One region of the Bacillus daqingensis genome, then DNA from elsewhere that is predicted to be linked to it. Evidence: riboswitches for the same ligand, from Rfam matches in the RefSeq annotation. Region 1 holds a riboswitch; each other region holds the start of a gene.

Region 1 (5,958 bases):
ATGAGAACCGTCACGGCTTTCAAAGCCGGATTAAGGGAAGCTGTCATCCTGTCACCGCCTCCCGTTCCGGCTGCAGCAAGCTGCAGGACTGCAAGAGGTCCTGCTCTTTCCAAAGCTGCTGCGGTTCCCCCTCGAAAGCCGCTTCTCCGCCCTTCATGACTAACACGCGATGACAGTAGCGATCGACAAGCATCATGTCATGGGTGATCAATACAACTGCGGTTCCGCCGCTGCGCAGCTCATCAAGCATGTTCATCAAATCAGCTGTAGACGCCGCATCCTGGCCAAACGTCGGCTCGTCCAAAAACAGCACGTCTGGAATGTCGCCCAGCATGACTGCTGCACTAAGACGGCGCTTTTGACCACCGGAAAGCATAAACGGATTGTGATACCGGTGCTTCTCCAGCCGGAAGCGCCTCAACAGCGCCTCCATCCACTCTTCTGCATCATCACGTCCTGCAAGCTCCGGACCGAATAACAGCTCCTCTTGAACCGTATCGGTAATAAACTGGTGCTCCGGATTTTGGAATACAAATCCGGTACGCTTGCGAAACTGCTCCTCACCCAGTTCCTGCAAGGCTTTTCCACCGAGTTCAATACGGCCGGTGTCCAGCGGGAGCAGTCCGGCGGCTGCCTGAAGAAGTGTGGTCTTTCCAGATCCGTTTTCACCGGCAATTGCCAGCATTTCTCCGCGGTGCAGTTGAAACGAAGCGTGCTGCACGATCGCTTTTTTCCGCTTGGAGACTGTCAGGTTTTCTGCACGGAAGATTGTCTCTCCGCGGTGTGGACCCGGACTTCGCGGCGGAAGCGGATCGTATCGGAAAGGCAGATGAATGCCTTCGCGTTTAAGCAGGCTTCGTTTCGTTTGATAGATAGTATCCGGACTCCCGTCCAGCATGACGCTGCCGGCTGCAAGAAACACGGCCCGGTCTAGAAGGGACAGCCAGCGGTCAGCCTGATGCTCGATAATCAACACCGTACAGCCGCGTGATCGGCGGATTCGGCCGATCAGCTCTACCAGCTCTTCTCCTGAAGCTGGATCAAGATTGGCCGCCGGTTCATCGACGATCAGCACCTCCGGATCAAGAAGCAGCACGGAAGCAAGCGCAATCTTCTGCTTCTGGCCGCCGGACAGCTCATGAATAGCCCGGTGGCGAAAGTCGGTCATGTCTGTTTCTCTCAGCACATGATCGATTCGTTCGTCCATTACGTCTCGTGGAGCGGCAATATTTTCGAGCACAAACGCCAGCTCGTCTTCCACACTGATCATACAGAACTGACTCTCCGGGTCCTGAAACAAGACGCCGATGTGCTGTGCTGCTTCCCCTTTCCTATAGCTGGAAAGCGGTCGTCCATGCAGCCGGACCTCGCCGCGCATCGTTCCTTCCACCGCTTCTGGATAGAGTCCGTTCATGATCAGAGCGAGCGTGCTTTTCCCGCTCCCGCTCGCGCCTCCGATCAGGCAGCATTCGCCTGCCTGAAATTGAAGACTGATATCGTGAAGAAGCGGAGCTTCTTCTTCATAGGCAAAGCTGACGCGCTTAAGCTCTATGACAGGAGGTTTAGGATGCTTTTCGAATCCGTCCATGCTGTTTCACCTTCCCTAATGCATAGCCTCTGAGCACCCCCGTCTTGGCGAGCTGATCGCTGATCCATTTTCCGAGTACGCCGGCGAGCAGCGCACCGCTTGCCAATCTGACGAGCAGCGTTGCAATAATCAAGCCTGCCGGAAGTGCAGCCAGGCCGGACTGGAACCAGCCCCAGGCGTAGCTGAACAGCGCAGCGGACATCCCCGCTGCAATAAGCACCCAGAGGGAATAATTTTTCCATTTTGTCGCTGCAAACGCAGCTTCGGCACCGAGCCCCTGAATCGCCGCAGAAATGATCAACTGTGGGCCTGCCGGGCTCCCGACCAGCACCTGTACCGTGCCTGCTATCAGCTCCGACCAGAACGCAGCGCCCTTTTTCCGGATGATGTAGGCCGCTACAATGGAAACGATAAACCAAATTCCAAAAATCAGCTCATAGCCGAACGGCGCGAGGCCGAACGGCATGAGTGCATTTCGCAGACCTTGACCGAAGAAGTAAAAGCCGAGATAAATAAAGGCAAATACGACGCCGAGAATGGACATCAGGACAATTTCTTTCAGCTTCCAGTCTCTAAGCAGCATCAGCCGTTCCTCTCATTGTCTTTTTTCGACGGGCTGTTCGCAGATACTGTGGCGGTCATCGTTACGTGTCCGTGCGAGCTCGACTGCGCTGTATCAACAAATATTTCTTCAAGTGTCCCGAACACCTCATTCGCTGATCCATCGAGCCGTGACGCATAATGAACGCCTTTCGTAAACGTACCGTGCTCTTTTGCCGTTTCAACCTGGTCGGCAATGACTTGCATATACTCCGGGTTGTTCATTGGATATAGGGCGAAATGGGTCGCTGCTTCTACGTTTGTGTCGGCCGATGCTTCTTTATTCAAGCGCATGCCGTCTTCTGACATATACGTGTCGCCCTCACTGTCTCCAGGACAGCCGATCGAAAACGTACCGTTAAACACCGTGTGCGTGCCGTTCTTTGCCGCTTGTACGAATACAGCTTCAGCGACATCAAAAACGTGCTCACTCCTGCCGCGGACACAGGTCGTAATATCATCTGTCTGCATCCATACTTTCGACGTATCAACCTCTTGCAAAGCGGATTTGATAATGTCCGCAAACTGATCGGACATCGGATATACCGCAAAGCGCACTCCTACAATTCTGCTTGTTCCACAACTGACCTGACTCATTGAAACATTCCTCCAGCCGGCGGCGAACGCCAGATTATTTTACGATTCGAACGAAAAAAAGACAGTCCCCCCGCGGGACTGTCTTACATGCTGAAAATTCATTTATTCTGACAGGCGGCACCGAAAAAAAAGAGCATCTTCATGATCAGTCTCAGAAGATGCAGGTAACCGGCAAAGAAAGCCGCCTGCACTTCCCCACGCTGGTATTATCCAGTTCGGGTTCAAAGGGTTAACGGGAAGACCCGTCTCTCAGCATTGCAGCACCCCCAGTGCGTTCCGTATCGAATTGTAGCCTCATTGTACCCTTTCAAGCGGTACTCTGTAAAGCCCGCTGCCGAAAAGCACCTCTTCCCTGCGAACAAACCCGGCCCTTGCAGCAAAGCGAGAGCCTGCTGCAGGCTCCTATTGTCTGATCGTTTAGGAAGCAGGTTCTTCCCCCGCCTCAGGCTGCGCAGGTGCTGCCACTCGCTCCAGTACAAGGAGCAGTTTGTCACGAAGCTTCGTCAGCCGCTCCAGATCAGCAGCGGACGGGACGGGACCCGCTGCAGCCGGCAGGTACAGGCGCCTGTTCAGCTCAAGCTGTATCCACGGAATATCTGTCCGCGGTCCGTGCAGCTGCGTAATGTACCCGCCTCTGAACGGGGCGTTTACAAGCACAAGCGGGATTCCTTCTACCATTTCATCTGCAAACTCCCGTTCCAGCTCCTGCTTAAACAGCTGCATGAATTCCGGCGGCGCCGTGATCGTCTCTGTCTCTCTGCCTCCGCCTGCACTGCCGCGGTTGCTGATGCACATTAACGGACGCTGTTCCCACGTATTGCCGTCCTTAGCCGGTCCAATGTCCAGCATCGTATGGCAATCCACTGCAAAACGCAGCCCTTCTTCACTAGATGCATGCATCAGCTTTTGATGATACGGAGCATGTACGGCTTCAATCAGACTATTCGTTTCCTCGTCGCTCAACGGTTCGCTCCACACCTGCTGGCCGTCGACAGTGAGCGTTTTGACAATTCCGTCCGGATTTGCTGGAGGACGGTCCGTCGGATCCCTGTTCAGGTCAATGACGACCCTGGCAGTATCAGCTGCCATAAACGTCTGCACGCTGCCGCGGAAATCAAACAGCTCCTGCGTCCACGTGTCGCCGTCACGAACAACGTCCGCCTCGGACAGCAGCAGTCTTTCTTTTAAATGGTCCGGCATATGCGATCCCCCGTGAGGGACTGAAATCAAAATCGGAAGGAGAGCTTGCTTCATGTAGATTCCTCCTGCAGGTAAAGTGCTAACAGGACTGCCCGCTGTACAAGCTCACTTCGATGCATCGCCTCATCCGGCGTATACAGCCTTCTGCTTGCCGGTGAAAATCCGCAAATACACGGAATATGCTCCGGTACGACTCCGGACGCTGTCGCCAGCAAGCTTGATTCTGTTCCAAAAGGCAGCTGATAGGCCTTTGCCCAGTGCTCCAGCCGCTCCAACATCGGGTGACTCTTTTGCCGTCTCAGCGGCGGCCGGGCTGTGATTTGTTCAATGTACGTTTTCATTCCCGTACGACCTGGTCTGAACAGCTTTTTCATTTGTTCTTCTGCTTCTTCTGCCAGCTTATCGTCCAAATAAGTAACGGCAATCGTTGCTGTGACGCGATGCGGCATGAGGACGCTGTACCGTTCGGATTGAATATCCTGGACGGAGACAGCGATCTTTTTTCGGCGGCTGCTTAACTCACGCAGACTCGCTGTCTGATCCAGAAACCACGTAAGCACGTCAAGCGGCTGGCTTTTTCTGCCGATGCGCTCCGGGTCTCCCTCCGCAATGATGTGATAGTCACGTGAACCGCGGCGCTGATCGACGACTTTTCCTTCCACAAAGCCCGGCTGCAGCACGATAACATCCTCAGCCTCTGCCGCTGCTTTTTCGAGCATCGCAGAGGAATAGCGCATCCCGCGTCCTTCATCAGCATAAAAGAAAATACCCGTTTTCGTGCCCGCAAGCTTTTTCTCATCCTTCAGTGCCTTCAAGGCTGCAAGAGCTGTTGTAATTCCCGCGCGGCTGGAGGCGACCCCTTCGCCATAAATCCATTCCTGCTCCTTTCGAAACGAGAGCGGATAACCGGTTCGCTTCCCCGGCACATCGATCGGAACCACGAGAAGCGTTCCTCCTTTAAGACCTGCCTTCGTTTCCCACGTCCATGCCGACCTGCCGTTAGTCAGTTCGGGAACTTCCTTCAGCGACAGCTTTGCAAGCCGTTCCTCAAGCCGTTTCCGTACGCTGCTTAAGCCGACTGCATCCTCTGTTCTCGAGGAAAGATTCGTCCAGCTTTTCAGCTCTTCTTCCAGCCTGCCGCGCGTAGTGGTAAGCCGCTTAAACAATTTATCCGCAGTCGTCTTCATTTCATATGATTCCTGATCAAAGAAATCCTTGCCAAAATAGCGTTCACACGTCACATCGATCAGCCGGTTAACGAGCGCCGCATAATCCATGCCGATTTTATCGGCCGCAAACACGAGCGAGCCGTCTGCACCAAGACTGGCCATTGAGTTCACTTCCAAAATATACGGGTTCCCTTCCCGGTCAATGCGGAAGTCGACCCTCGCACTGTCATGACAGTGAAGCGCATTAAACGTCTGTACAGCCAGCTCTTTCACTCGTTCTGTTTCTTCATCGGAGAGCGGCGCCGGGCAGACTTTTTCGACGGTCCGGCCGCTTTGATTTTTCTTGTCTTCAAACGTATAAATTTGCGGACCTTCCCCGAATACGAGTTCAACCGGCGGAAGTGCTTCTACCGGATTGTTGCCGATCAGCGCTACGTTTACTTCCCGGCCTTCGATGTACTCTTCTACGAGCGTCGGAGCGTTGTATGTTTCATAGATGACACGGACGCCTTCGCGAAGCTCTTCTTCGTTATGCACGATTTTCAAACCGAACGATACCGCTTCGTCCTTTGGTTTTACGATAAGAGGATAGGTAAGCGACTCCCGCAGCGGGCTGTCCGGCTTATCAAGAACAGCAAATTTTGGTGTAGGCAGCCCCTGCTGCATGAGCAGGATTTTTGTCACAACTTTATCGAGCGCTAGAGCATGCGTTTCCGGACCTGAACCGACGTAAGGAATGCCGAGCATTTCCAGCATGCCGGGCACGTGCATGTATCTGCCGCGCCCTTGGATACCGTAGCTTAA
Region 2 (5,958 bases), on a different contig from region 1:
CAGCGATTTATCAGCGGTTAATGGAACGATAGATGGAGAGAAGCGCGGAGGCAGCAGCCTCCGCGTTTTCTGCTGCAGATACCGCTGAAATTACCGAAACGCCATCAGCACCGGCTCGCAATACCGGCTTCGCGTTATCGAGCGTTATACCGCCGATCGCGGTTATCGGCAAATGGATACCAGCGTTTCGCATTTCCTGAATACGCTCCGGTCCTACAGGACTCTCCGCATCTTCCTTTGACGAAGTAGCGTACATGGGACCTGTGCCGAGGTAATCGGCTACGGCGGCAGCTGCTTCTGCCTCTGCAATCGTACGGGCGGAGACACCAAGTATTTTCTGTGCTCCAATCCTGCGCCGTGCTTCAGCCGGATCCGCATCATCTTGTCCGATATGGAGTCCATCAGCATCTGAGGCCAGAGCCAGTTCGATATCATCATTTACGATAAACGGCACATGAAACCGGGCACACAGTTCTTTTAGTTCCTTTGCAAGTACCAGGCGTTCGTCCTCATCCTGCAGACTCCCAGTTCCCTTTTCACGCAGCTGGAACATCGTTACTCCGCCTCGAAGCGCTTCAAACACAAGCTCCGGAAGCGGCCGGTCTGTATTTTGCGTACCTGCTATAAAGTAAACAGCAAGCCTTTCCTTTGCGAACTGGGTCACGTCTGTTCAACCTCCATTTTGATAAATGGTTTATCCGCCGTCCGGTGAGCTGCATGGTGAACGGGCCCAGCTCCTTCACCGACAGAGTGCGCATGAAGGATCGCCTGGTGAATAAACTGCTTTGCTGCAAAAACAGCATCTTTCATGGATTTTCCTTGAGCGAGATAGGCAGCAACGGCAGCAGCATACGTGCAGCCGGTGCCGTGCGTATGTTTTGTTTCGATTTTTTCGACGCTTAAATAGTGAAATTCAGCTCCATCGAATAGAATATCGGTGATTGTGGCAGCATCGGGTTCATGACCTCCCTTTAATAACACAGCCTCTGAACCAAATTTTAACAGTTCACGGGCCATTTCTTTACGAACTTGCAGCGAACTGCCCGACATTCCGGTGATCATTTCAGCCTCCGGAATATTTGGCGTGATCAACGAGGCATGAGGAAAAAGCTTCTCTGTCATCGTGGTCCGGGCTTCTTCCTTCAACAGCTCGGCTCCGGTCGTGGACACCATAACAGGATCAACGACCAACGCAGGGAGCCTGCCTTCAGCTGCAAAGGAGGCGGTGATTTCAATTCGTTCGGAATCGAACAGCATACCGGTTTTTACGCTGTGTGCGCCGATGTCATCCAATACGGAGGTGATTTGTGCTTCGAGCGCTTCTGGAGAAGCCGGGAAGACACCCTGAACGCCTACCGTATTTTGAGCTGTCAGAGCAGTAATGGCACTTGTGCCAAAAACGCCAAGCTCCTGAAATGTTTTTAAGTCGGCTTGAATTCCTGCTCCGCCGCCGCTGTCAGAACCGGCAATTGTCAATGCTGTTTTCATAATGATGCCTCCTTCAGAATAAGTTGCTGCTCAAGCTGTTCGTCTGTCAGCTGCTGAAGCATGTCGAGCAGATGGATTTGAAAATGACCTGGACCTGCATATGGTTGTCTGGCTGCGGCTGCTTCTGCACATACGCCGTAATAGGCGCAGGCTGCGGCTGCGCCTTCAAGCGGAGAAGCCGCCCGGCTGATAAAAGCTGCCGCAATGGAGGACAGCAGACATCCTGCACCGGTGACATCCTGGAGCGAGGGAGAACCGTTATGAACGGTGATCATGCTGCTGCCGTCTGTAATGACGTCGACTTCGCCTGTCATGCAGACAGTCGTCTGCTGGGAGCGTGCAAGCTTTACCGCAGATTGCGACGCGTCATCAGGAGCAGCAGAGGCATCTACGCCTCTTACAACTGCTTCTGACCCGGCAAGACTTGCAATTTCCCCGCTGTTCCCGCGGATAAGCGCGATGTCGAGCTCCTTTAAGAGCATGGCAGCAGATTCTGTCCGAAACGAGGTAGCGCCTGCTCCGACTGGATCGAGGATGACTGGTTTTCCATGTTTATTTGCCGCTTTTCCGGCCAGAAGCATCGCCTCATTTGTGGCGCTTGAAAGCGTGCCGATGTTCAGGACTAGCGCGTCTGCTGCAGAAGCCATATCTGCGGCTTCCTCGGGAGCATATGCCATTACTGGTTTCGCGCCTGCCGCATAGAGGCCGTTGGCAGTAAAGTTAGTCACTACGACATTCGTAATGTTATGAATTAATGGGGCGTCGCTCTTAATTAGATTTCGCAGAGCGAGGACTTGATTCGTCATGCTTTCACTCCTTCACGTATATAATGTCGTGCGCAGCGGAATAGAAAAAAGCCGTTTTCGTCGGAAGCTGGATCAGTCCGGAAAACGGCTGCTTTCATCCACTTTCCTACGCTGGTATTACGCCAGATCAGGTTCAAGGGGATCAGAAAATAGTTTCTGTCTCAGCACATGGTGCACCCCCAGCGGGTCAAACGTGATTAATTTGTGAACAATCGTGCTCGTTCTTGCAGTAGCACTGATGTTCCTTATACTATCATATTAACAGCTTCGCTGGACAGTCAGGAGGAAATCATGTGGAAATGACGCTCGAGCAGGCTGCACAATCCTTCTTACATCAGTATTATACGGAGCAGGGAAAGACTGGATTGGCAGACCGTTTAAACGATGTTTATCAGGAAATTGAAGCGACTGGTACGTATGTGCAAACAGCTGAGGAGCTGGCTTTTGGAGCAAAGGCGGCCTGGCGGAATGCAAACAAGTGCATCGGCAGACTTTTTTGGGATACGCTTACCGTCTTTGATAAACGGCACGTCAATACGCCGGATGAAGTGATTAGTGCGTGCCGGAAGCATCTGCGGTATACGACAAACGGCGGTAAAATCAGGCCGGCCATGACGATATTCCCTCCTTCACAGCCTGGTAAACCGCCAGAATGGCAGCTGCTGAATCATCAGCTGATTCGCTACGCCGGGTATGAGGATGGCAGAGGAGACCCGGCTTCCGCAGCATTGACTAAGCAGGCGCAGGCCGCTGGGTGGAAAGGGAAAGGGACTGATTTCGATATCCTTCCGCTCTTGATTCAAAAGCGGGATGGCAGCATCCATCTGTATGAATGGGAAGCAGAAGAGGCATTGGAAGTCCCGCTTCGGCATCCGGAAGAGGAGGCTTTTTCAAATTTGCAGCTGAAATGGTATGCCGTACCGGCGATTGCAGATATGGAAATTGAAATTGGCGGTATCGTTTATCCATGTTCTCCTTTCAACGGGTGGTATATGGGAACAGAGATCGGTGCGCGGAATTTGGCTGATACATGGCGCTACAACTGTCTTGAAGCAGTGGCTAGTGTGTTCGGTCTGGATACAGCTAAGCCTGCATCGCTATGGAAGGACCGGGCGCTCGTTGAATTAAATCGCGCCGTGATTTATTCCTTTCATGAGGAAGGGGTCAGCCTCGTGGATCATCATACTGCAGCGGAGCAGTTCCGCATCTTTTGTGATAAGGAAAAAAAGGCTGGAAGAGCGGTTACCGGCGATTGGACATGGCTGATTCCACCGATGTCACCTGCTGCTGTTCACGTATTTCATGAAGCGTATAATGATGAAGAAAAAAGTCCGCGTTTCGCCTACCGAAAGGCATCGATCTGTCCATTTACAGGCCAGTCTTCCAAAGAGCACGACCCTTCGTCACCGCTGCCGGACCACGGTAATTGACAAGGCTTTAAAGCGGGCACTGTTAGATAAAGAAGCCGGCTGCTTTTTGCAGCCGGCTTCTTCAGAGTGTGGATAAAGTCATTTTAAGTGAATAACGTTGCACCTGCCTGAATCTGTGGACACTAGCTTTCCCTTCTTCCGTCGGAAGTGCTGGATCTTCGCCTCGTTCTGATCCTCTAGGATCGGAGTCCTGCGGATTGAAGCAGCGCGGTGACTTTTACGGTGAAATAACTGATATCTTCCGGGAGATGTTCTTTTACAGGCTTTAAGCCATCTTCCAGACCGACTCGATCGATTACTTCTTCTACAAGTGCCACTTCATCCTCCTCAACGAGTTCGGAGAGGTCTACATCCCAGTCGTTCTCCCAAGCTTCGATGAGATGCTGAAGGACGGTTGTCTCTTTCAGACCGCGAGCTGTGCTGATCGCTTCCGGGCTATGTCCTTCAATAAACATCGCTGCTGTTTCTTCATAGCTTTTTCCGTCTTTCTGCTTCGCGGACGCCGCCATTCGTGGAGCCGTGGATTCAGATGCCATATAATCGTTGACCGCTTTAAGGAATCGTTTGCCGTAGGTGTACATTTTGTTCGTGCCAACACCTCGGACGGCCAGCATCTCCTCTTCTGTCTGCGGGAGGCGGGCGCAAATCTCATGGAGCGTCTGATCCGAGAAAACCATGTATGGAGCCACCTCGTGAGCTCGGGCAAGCTCGCTTCTGAGACTGCGAAGAATTGGAAAGAGCGGATGATCAGCAGAAGCCTGCTGCGGCCGAAGTGCTTTTTTCCGGTAAACCGCGGCTTCACCGCGGAGAACAGGAAGAACTTTTTCGGACAGCTTTGGGACCGGATAGCCTCCGCCGGAAAGCTCAAGGTAACGGCTGGCTGCAAGAAAATCGATAAGCTGCGCGACCTCCTTTTGGGAATACTGCTTCATAAGTCCAAAGGTGGACAGCTGGTCAAAACGCCACTCTTTGATCTTTTGATTTCTAGAACCTGTCAGAACCTGGGCTATGACCGTTTTACCGAATCGTTCGCCCATTCGTCTCATACAGGAGAACACCATCTGTGCTTCCTTGGTTATGTCTTCTCTGGATCGCTCGTCGACACACTCTGAACATCTTCCGCAAGGCTCTGTGCCGTAATCATCGAAATAGTCCAGAATATACTGCTGCAGACAGCTTTCTGCATGACAGTAGTGCAGCATTTTCTGCAGTTTCTGGAATTCCATTTCCTTTCGTTCGTCGCTCATTTGCGACTGGTCAATCAGGAACTGTTGAATCTGGGCGTCCTGGGGGGAGAAGAGCAGCAGACATTCACTGGCGGCACCGTCACGGCCTGCGCGCCCGGCTTCCTGATAATAGCTTTCAATATTGCGTGGCAGCTGCCGGTGAATCACGTACCGGACGTTTGACTTGTTAATTCCCATTCCAAACGCATTTGTCGCGACCATTACTTTCACCACATCGTAAACGAAAAGCTCTTGAGCCTGGCGCCGTTCTTCGTTATCCATCCCCCCATGGTATTTTCCAGCTTCGATACCGTTTTTTTGGAGGAGATCGGTGAGCCGTTCCACTTCTTTACGGGTCGCACAGTAAATGATTCCTGAAGCTTCTGCATCTTTTTTTACGTAGTCCAGCAGATACTGGTCACGGTCCGTCCCCTTTAACACGTGAAAGGAGAGGTTATCCCGTGCAAATCCAGTACGGATTACGCTGTCTGATTCAATATGCAGGGCAGAGCAAATATCAGCAGCTACTTCTTTTGTCGCGGTGGCCGTTAAGGCCAGGACGACTGGCCGACCAGGCAGTCTGGCTATCAGCTCTGGAATACGCATGTAGCTCGGTCTGAAATCGTGCCCCCACTGCGAGAGGCAGTGGGCTTCGTCGACTGCGATCATGGAGATAGGCAGCTGTTGAAGCATTTTCATAAACGAAGGAGATTCCAATCGCTCCGGTGCAATATAAACGAGCTTTTGCAGCCCCAGGCGAATCTCGTCCAGCCGTTTCCCGGTTTCTTCAAACGAGAGAGAGCTGTTAATGTAGGTGGCATTGATTCCTGCTTCTCTTAATTCATCCACTTGGTCCTTCATCAATGAAATTAAAGGAGAAATCACGAGGGTGACGCCAGAAAAAAGCAGGGACGGAATCTGATAGCAGACAGATTTACCGCCTCCGGTCGGCATCATGCCCATCGTATGTCTGCCGTCAAACAGCCGGGTCAGGACAGCTTCCTGACC
Region 3 (5,958 bases), 110 kb from region 1:
ATCCATATCACCGTTCACATGCCGGTGAACGCCCAGTCCCCCCAGCACTCCGGTTGCTGCCCATGAAATCGCTGTCGGCGCGAGCAGATAGGTCAGAATCATTTCTTTTATCGTCCGTCCCTGCGAAATTTTAGCCGCAAATACGCTGTGCAGCATAGCCCAGGTTGCACTATATGCAAACCAGAAGACCGTATTACTTTGCACGTGGCTGCTCCCTTCTCCTCCAAGTGAATCGGTGTAAAGAGAAATATCAACATAGTTCGTCGCCAATGTGCTTAAGCTTTCCGTAAAGTAGTTTAATATAAAAACGCCGGGACCGACGGTCATGATAAACAAGGCAAAGCCTCCGGCCAAATACATATTGAACGTACTGAGCCGCTTAATTCCACGATCAATACCGACGTATGCACTGATAGAGAAAAAGATGACCCACATAATCGTAATAATGAGCGTTAATGTGAACGTGACCTCTATGTTAAACAGCTGCGATAAGTTATGTGTCACAATCGGCGTTCCCAGGCCAAGTGTCACGGCAGCTCCGGAGAGAATACTGACGAGGAAAATCATGTCGAGTACTTTTCCGCCAAGTCCATCTGTAAACCGGTCGCCGAATAAACAGCGGCAAGCCTCCGATACCCGCATCAACGGCCGCTTTCGAACGTGCAGAATATAGCCGAGCGCTGGAGCTGCCATCACGAAAATAGCAAACACCTGAAAACTCCACATAAACATGCTGTAAGCATTCCCCATTAACAATGCTTCTGTAGACCCTGCATCCATGCCAAACGGCGGATCATTCGCGACGTTTGTCCACTCCACCATGCCGGTTCTCATAATCGTCGAGCCAAGCCCCATTGCAATTAAAATGGAGGCATATTCAAACAGAGTAAATCGCGGCTTCTCAGCCGGGTCGCCAAGCACGACGTTGCCAAGCTTGGAAAAAGATAAATACAGCCCTGCTCCTAGTAAAATAATAGCGTACCAGATGTAGCCCCAGTTGAACACCGCCACAATGACATCGAATGTATATTCCAGCACTCCAAGCGCCTGGTCTTCATAAAGCGACAGCGGAACAATCATGGCGATAATAATAAGCAGCGATGGTAAAAAGAGCTTATAATCGATCAGCTTTCCTTCCGGTCGCTGGTCCTTATTTTGTTCCATCATCCTTCCTCCTATTCTTTCCATCCTAATTATTAGTCTTTCCAACTATTTGTTTTCCTTTTAACTGTCATCCAAAACATATTTGCACGAAACTGAGAATTCGTGCTCACACGATATCTGGCTTTCTGTATCTTTTTCCTTGGTTGTATCCGCAAAAAAACAGCTCCGCTGGAAAAGCGGAGCTGTTTTCAAAGTGTGGATAAAGTCATTTTAAATGAATAACGTTGCACCTGCCTGCATCTACGGACACTCGCTTTCCGGAGGGAACGGCCTCAGCTAACCGCTCCCTCCTGCTGTCGGAAGCGCTGGATCTTCGCCTCGTTCGGATCCTCCTGGAGTCGAGATCCTCCAATTTGGCAGCTGCCAGTCCGGTTGAAACGCCTGGTGATGATTCACACGTGCTTGTTCCATATGGGTGGAACCTTTATATAGGCAACGCTTCGATGTCGAATAAGGATGACCAGTGCTTTCACGTATGTACCATGGAACAGTCGTATCTACCGATCGGAACGTTTTTCTCCAACAAACAAATCCATTTTCCCTTCGTGTCCGGCGTGCCCGTGGAAGCCGCGCAGCCTGAAGATTCCGTGCCGCTCAGATCTGCGAGCGGCATCCACGCACGAGCGGAGCCGGACTGGCTTTTGAAGGCTTCTCGTGAGAAGCCTGAGTCCGAGTGAAGCCGTGCCTTTCTTCCCTTCATACGGGATCACCCTGAGAAATAGCTGAAGGCCAGCCCACGGCAGGCTCGGTTAACAGAGGGGAAAGTCAACCAAACGAATAAATAATTAAGTTGAGACTTTTTCAACAGCCTGAAAACAAGGAAGGACATTATTCATATGTCACTTTTGCCTATCGGTCCTGCTGTTAGCTTTTCATTTTCAAGCCGCCCGCTGTTTTGCATGGTCAACACCGAAAAGCTATGACACGCGAGATTGTTGATTCAATGACTTCGGGTCCGGCTGCTTTCCACGGCTCCAATACGATACGAGTGCCGGGCCGGAGATGTTATGCCATACGGAAAAGATTGCACTAGGAAGTGCTGCAAGCGGACTGAAATGAGCCGTTGCGAGCGCTGCGCCTAAGCCGGAGTTTTGCATGCCTGTTTCAATGGAAACCGCCCTGCGCTTGGTTTCGTCAAGTCCGGCCCATTTAGCAGCCAGGTAGCCGAGGGCCAGTCCAGCCCCGTTATGCAAAATCACGGCTGCAAAAACGGCCGCTCCGGAAGTCACGATGTTTTCAGCATTAGCTGCGACAACACCTGAAACGATCAACATAATGGCGCCGACCGAAACCAACGGCAGTGCCGCCTGGCCTCTCTCGACAGCAGCCGGAAGAAATCTTGCTGCTAAAATCCCGAGTGCTATCGGAATCAAAATGACCTCCACAATCGACATGAACATATCACCTGCTCCGACCGGAAGCCATTGATTCGCAAGGAGAAAGACGATCAGCGGAGTAAACAGCGGTGCCAGCATCGTCGACACACTGGTCATCGCGACTGATACCGGTACATCTCCTTTTGAAAGATAAACCATCACGTTCGACGCTGTCCCGCCTGGACATGCTCCGACCAGCACCAGTCCTGCCGCAAGTTCAGGCGGCAAATTGAGCAGATAGGCAATGCCAAAGGCTGTCAGCGGCATGATCAGAAACTGTGCCAGCAGACCGATCGCAACCGGCATTGGCTGCTTGGCTACTACTTTAAAATCGGCAAGCTTCATCGTCGTTCCCATACCGAACATGACGATCCCCAGCAGAATAGTAATGTACGCACCGACCCAGGTAAACGTTGCCGGTGACAAATACGCAATAAATGCTACGACAAGAACGATCAGAGCAAAGTAGCGGCTGACTAATGCTCCGATTTGCTGAACAGCTTTCATGGATAAAAACTCCTTCTAACAATAAAATGTACCACGAAAAAAGAAAACAGCAGCCGCTTGGGCGCTGTTTTCAAACTCGCGTAAGTATTCTCACAGTGTAAATAATTCTGACAATATCCGCAATACCTTTTTCCATATTTCTGCTGTGATATGCTGGAGTGAGAAAGGGAGGCTTATCATGAACCTTGTGAAACCGCTGCTCTGGATCAATTTAATTGGCAGTCTCGCTGCTCTGATCGTTTACGCCGTGACAGCTGACCGCTTCAACTACCGAGATGATTTTCTTATTCTCGTCGGTCTTTTTGCCGGCGTAAGCGCTCTTGGTCTGCTGCTGAGCCGAAACCTGCCAAATGAAAAGCAATAATGAGCAAGGCACTGAATAAGAATCGTTTTTTCAGTGCCCTGTTCTGTCGTTTACAATGACGAGATGCTGCTTTGCAGTCGGACCGGCCATTCTTCCTGCTCATACGCCATCGTCCAGAATTGATGCTCAAGCTGGCTGCTTTTTAAAAAATGGGAGAGCATCAGCTCTTTTTCACGTTCTCCTGCCTGCTCCGCGCAGGCATCGATCTTCGCCATGAACGTTTCTGTGATCGTGCCGACTTCATCGTTTCCGTAAAAGCTGATCCAGTCGTAGAATGGGTGCTGCTTATCCGGATTAACCTCTGACTTCAGCTTGCGGCCGATTTCCCAGTATGTCCATGGACATGGAGCGAGCGCAGCAAGTGTTTCCCCAAGGCTGCCGTTAATGGACGCTTCCATCATATGGCGCGTATAGTGATGAGCCGTCGGTGCAAGCGGCGCTTTCTGTAAATCTTCATAGCGGACGCCTGCGACTTCACAGAAGTTATTGTGCGGATGAATTTCCTCATTCAGAACGAAGCCGATCTGCTCCTGAAAAAACGTCATATCCTCTCTGGTTGTGCATTTGGAAACGGCGAGACCATAGATCCGGCAGAAGGTGGTCAAGTATTCATAATCCTGCATGACGTAGTGGATCAGTGCCTGCTTTGGCACATTCCCTTCCCCGATTCCTTTTACAAACGGGTGCTCAAAAATCGCACTGAAAATAGGGTCTGCTTCCTGTCTCAGCTTTTCTGAAAATCGCATTGTGTAGGCCCTCCTGATTATTCCGGCGTACCGGATGATTTGGACGAACACCCACTCTCCGGACACGAAAAAAGTGCTTCTCAGTCCGGAGAAAGAGAAGCACCTGAAAGCGTAAACGGTCTTCACGCGACCATTTCAGACACATTCCCACTTTCCTCCGCTGGTATCAACCAGATCAGGTTCAAAGGGTCCGGCGTAAGCCGTCTCAGCCTTTTGGGCTCCCCTAGTGGATATTCTGTTTTCACTGTATCAAAATTCCCAGCTGCTTACAACTGTTTCCTGGTTAGGCCTGAACAAAGCGGTCCATCAGCCATGAAAACAGGACGATAACAGCTGTAATCGCAAGCAGTTCAAACGCAATTTCTCCAGCGAATAAATAAATGCCTTCTTCTACTTCCAGCTGAAAAGTCGCACTTCCCACAACAGCCTCTTGAAGCTGCGCCTCCGCATCAAACAGCTGCCCGTGCCGAAACATCGCTTCATAGACCGGCGTCTGCGTAAATCGCATAATTGCATACACAAACACCCCCCAGACGGCGATACCGACTGCCCAGCCAAACGGCTTGATGATTCGCATCATCAAAATGGTAAACACCGCTCCTAATCCAAGCGTAATCCCAACTGACATCAGCAGGCCGAGGAGCAGCGGATACAGTGCCCGCAACGCATCAGAGATTACGGCAATCCCGTTCTCTTCCACTTGCTGCGCATGTTCGCCAAAGAGACTGAGTGTCCAAAAACCGACGGCCGTCAGCAGCACTACCGAGATCAGAAACTGTGTGAATCCTACCGCGAGCTTCGAGGTGACGAGCTTCCAGCCGGATGCCGGGATATTCAGCCACGTCCACTGCGTTTTTCCTTTCCATTCTCCATGGAATGAGAGTGCCCAGACGAGAAACAGGAACACCGTATGAATTCCAACGCTTAAAAATCCAAGTAAAATACTGTAGCCGGATCCGGTAAAGGCAAAGTAAATCATCGCGGCATATGCGAGCAGAAGAATGCCCATGATGACGGCGAATCGCGGGATACTTTCCTGCCATTCCTTTTTCCATAGCGATAACCACATTAGACCGTCACCTCCCGCAGAACGTCTATCAGTGATTTCCGTTTCTCTTCTTTCAGGTCCTCGACGTTCCGGTCGACAACGATTCGGCCTTCGTGCACGATCAGTACATGATCGAGAAACGGTTCAAGCTCTTTTACTTCGTGGCTTGTGATCAGGCAGAGCTGGCGGTCGACGTCCAGATGCGTCACGATCAGCTTGAGAATGTCTTCCCGCACTAGCGGGTCCATCCCGGAGAGTGGTTCATCCAGACAGAGCACAGGTGTTTTCCTTGCCATCGTTACCGCGAGCTTTCCCCGCGCTTTGTTTCCGCGCGAAAGCTCTTTGACTTTATCAGACTCATGCAGCTTCATTTCTTTTAGCAACGTCATGGCTAGCTCTTGGTCAAAGTCGGGATACACTCCTGCTGCAAATGAGACGGTGCCTTTAATCGTCATGTAATCGTAAAGCGAATCCTCCTCCGAGAGGTAAGCGGCGACTGCGCCGCTTTTTCGACCTGCTTGTTCACCATTCAGCTCGACTGATCCGCTGCTGGGACGGATCAATCCGCAAATAAGCTTTAAAAGCGTTGATTTGCCGCTCCCGTTCGGTCCGATGATACCGGTGATGCCGGCTTTCGGCAACTGAATTTCCAATTGGCTGAGCGCTTCTTTTCTTCCGTATTTTTTCGTCAGCTTGTGCAGATTCACCTCTGTCATGACGAACCTCCCTTTTCATCCCACGCATGCTGAAGCA

Evidence for each region. A riboswitch is a leader RNA that binds a small molecule or an ion and turns the genes downstream of it on or off. The one in region 1 is predicted to bind thiamine pyrophosphate.
Region 2: another riboswitch for thiamine pyrophosphate. It lies ahead of thiM (hydroxyethylthiazole kinase); the one in region 1 lies ahead of ACFO4L_RS08790 (YkoF family thiamine/hydroxymethylpyrimidine-binding protein).
Region 3: another riboswitch for thiamine pyrophosphate. It lies ahead of tenA (thiaminase II); the one in region 1 lies ahead of ACFO4L_RS08790 (YkoF family thiamine/hydroxymethylpyrimidine-binding protein).

Annotation. Positions count from the first base shown of each region.
Region 1 is NZ_JBHSGK010000007.1:143,271-149,228, reverse strand. Features, by position in the region: gene ACFO4L_RS08805 (energy-coupling factor transporter transmembrane component T family protein) at 1-47, opposite strand, end outside; gene ACFO4L_RS08800 (ABC transporter ATP-binding protein) at 44-1,588, opposite strand; gene ACFO4L_RS08795 (ECF transporter S component) at 1,563-2,168, opposite strand; gene ACFO4L_RS08790 (YkoF family thiamine/hydroxymethylpyrimidine-binding protein) at 2,171-2,785, opposite strand; TPP riboswitch at 2,961-3,063, opposite strand; gene ACFO4L_RS08785 (N-formylglutamate amidohydrolase) at 3,203-4,039, opposite strand; gene ACFO4L_RS08780 (M20/M25/M40 family metallo-hydrolase) at 4,036-5,958, opposite strand, start outside.
Region 2 is NZ_JBHSGK010000001.1:84,266-90,223, forward strand. Features, by position in the region: gene ACFO4L_RS00345 (ThiF family adenylyltransferase) at 1-21, shown strand, start outside; gene thiE (thiamine phosphate synthase) at 11-664, opposite strand; gene thiD (bifunctional hydroxymethylpyrimidine kinase/phosphomethylpyrimidine kinase) at 661-1,488, opposite strand; gene thiM (hydroxyethylthiazole kinase) at 1,485-2,294, opposite strand; TPP riboswitch at 2,381-2,485, opposite strand; gene ACFO4L_RS00365 (nitric oxide synthase oxygenase) at 2,594-3,724, shown strand; gene recQ (DNA helicase RecQ) at 3,901-5,958, opposite strand, start outside.
Region 3 is NZ_JBHSGK010000007.1:37,983-43,940, reverse strand. Features, by position in the region: gene ACFO4L_RS08310 (BCCT family transporter) at 1-1,164, opposite strand, end outside; gene ACFO4L_RS08305 (hypothetical protein) at 1,441-1,575, opposite strand; gene ACFO4L_RS08300 (bile acid:sodium symporter family protein) at 2,082-3,047, opposite strand; gene ACFO4L_RS08295 (hypothetical protein) at 3,226-3,411, shown strand; gene tenA (thiaminase II) at 3,462-4,157, opposite strand; TPP riboswitch at 4,293-4,392, opposite strand; gene ACFO4L_RS08285 (hypothetical protein) at 4,441-5,226, opposite strand; gene ACFO4L_RS08280 (ABC transporter ATP-binding protein) at 5,226-5,921, opposite strand; gene ACFO4L_RS08275 (GntR family transcriptional regulator) at 5,918-5,958, opposite strand, start outside.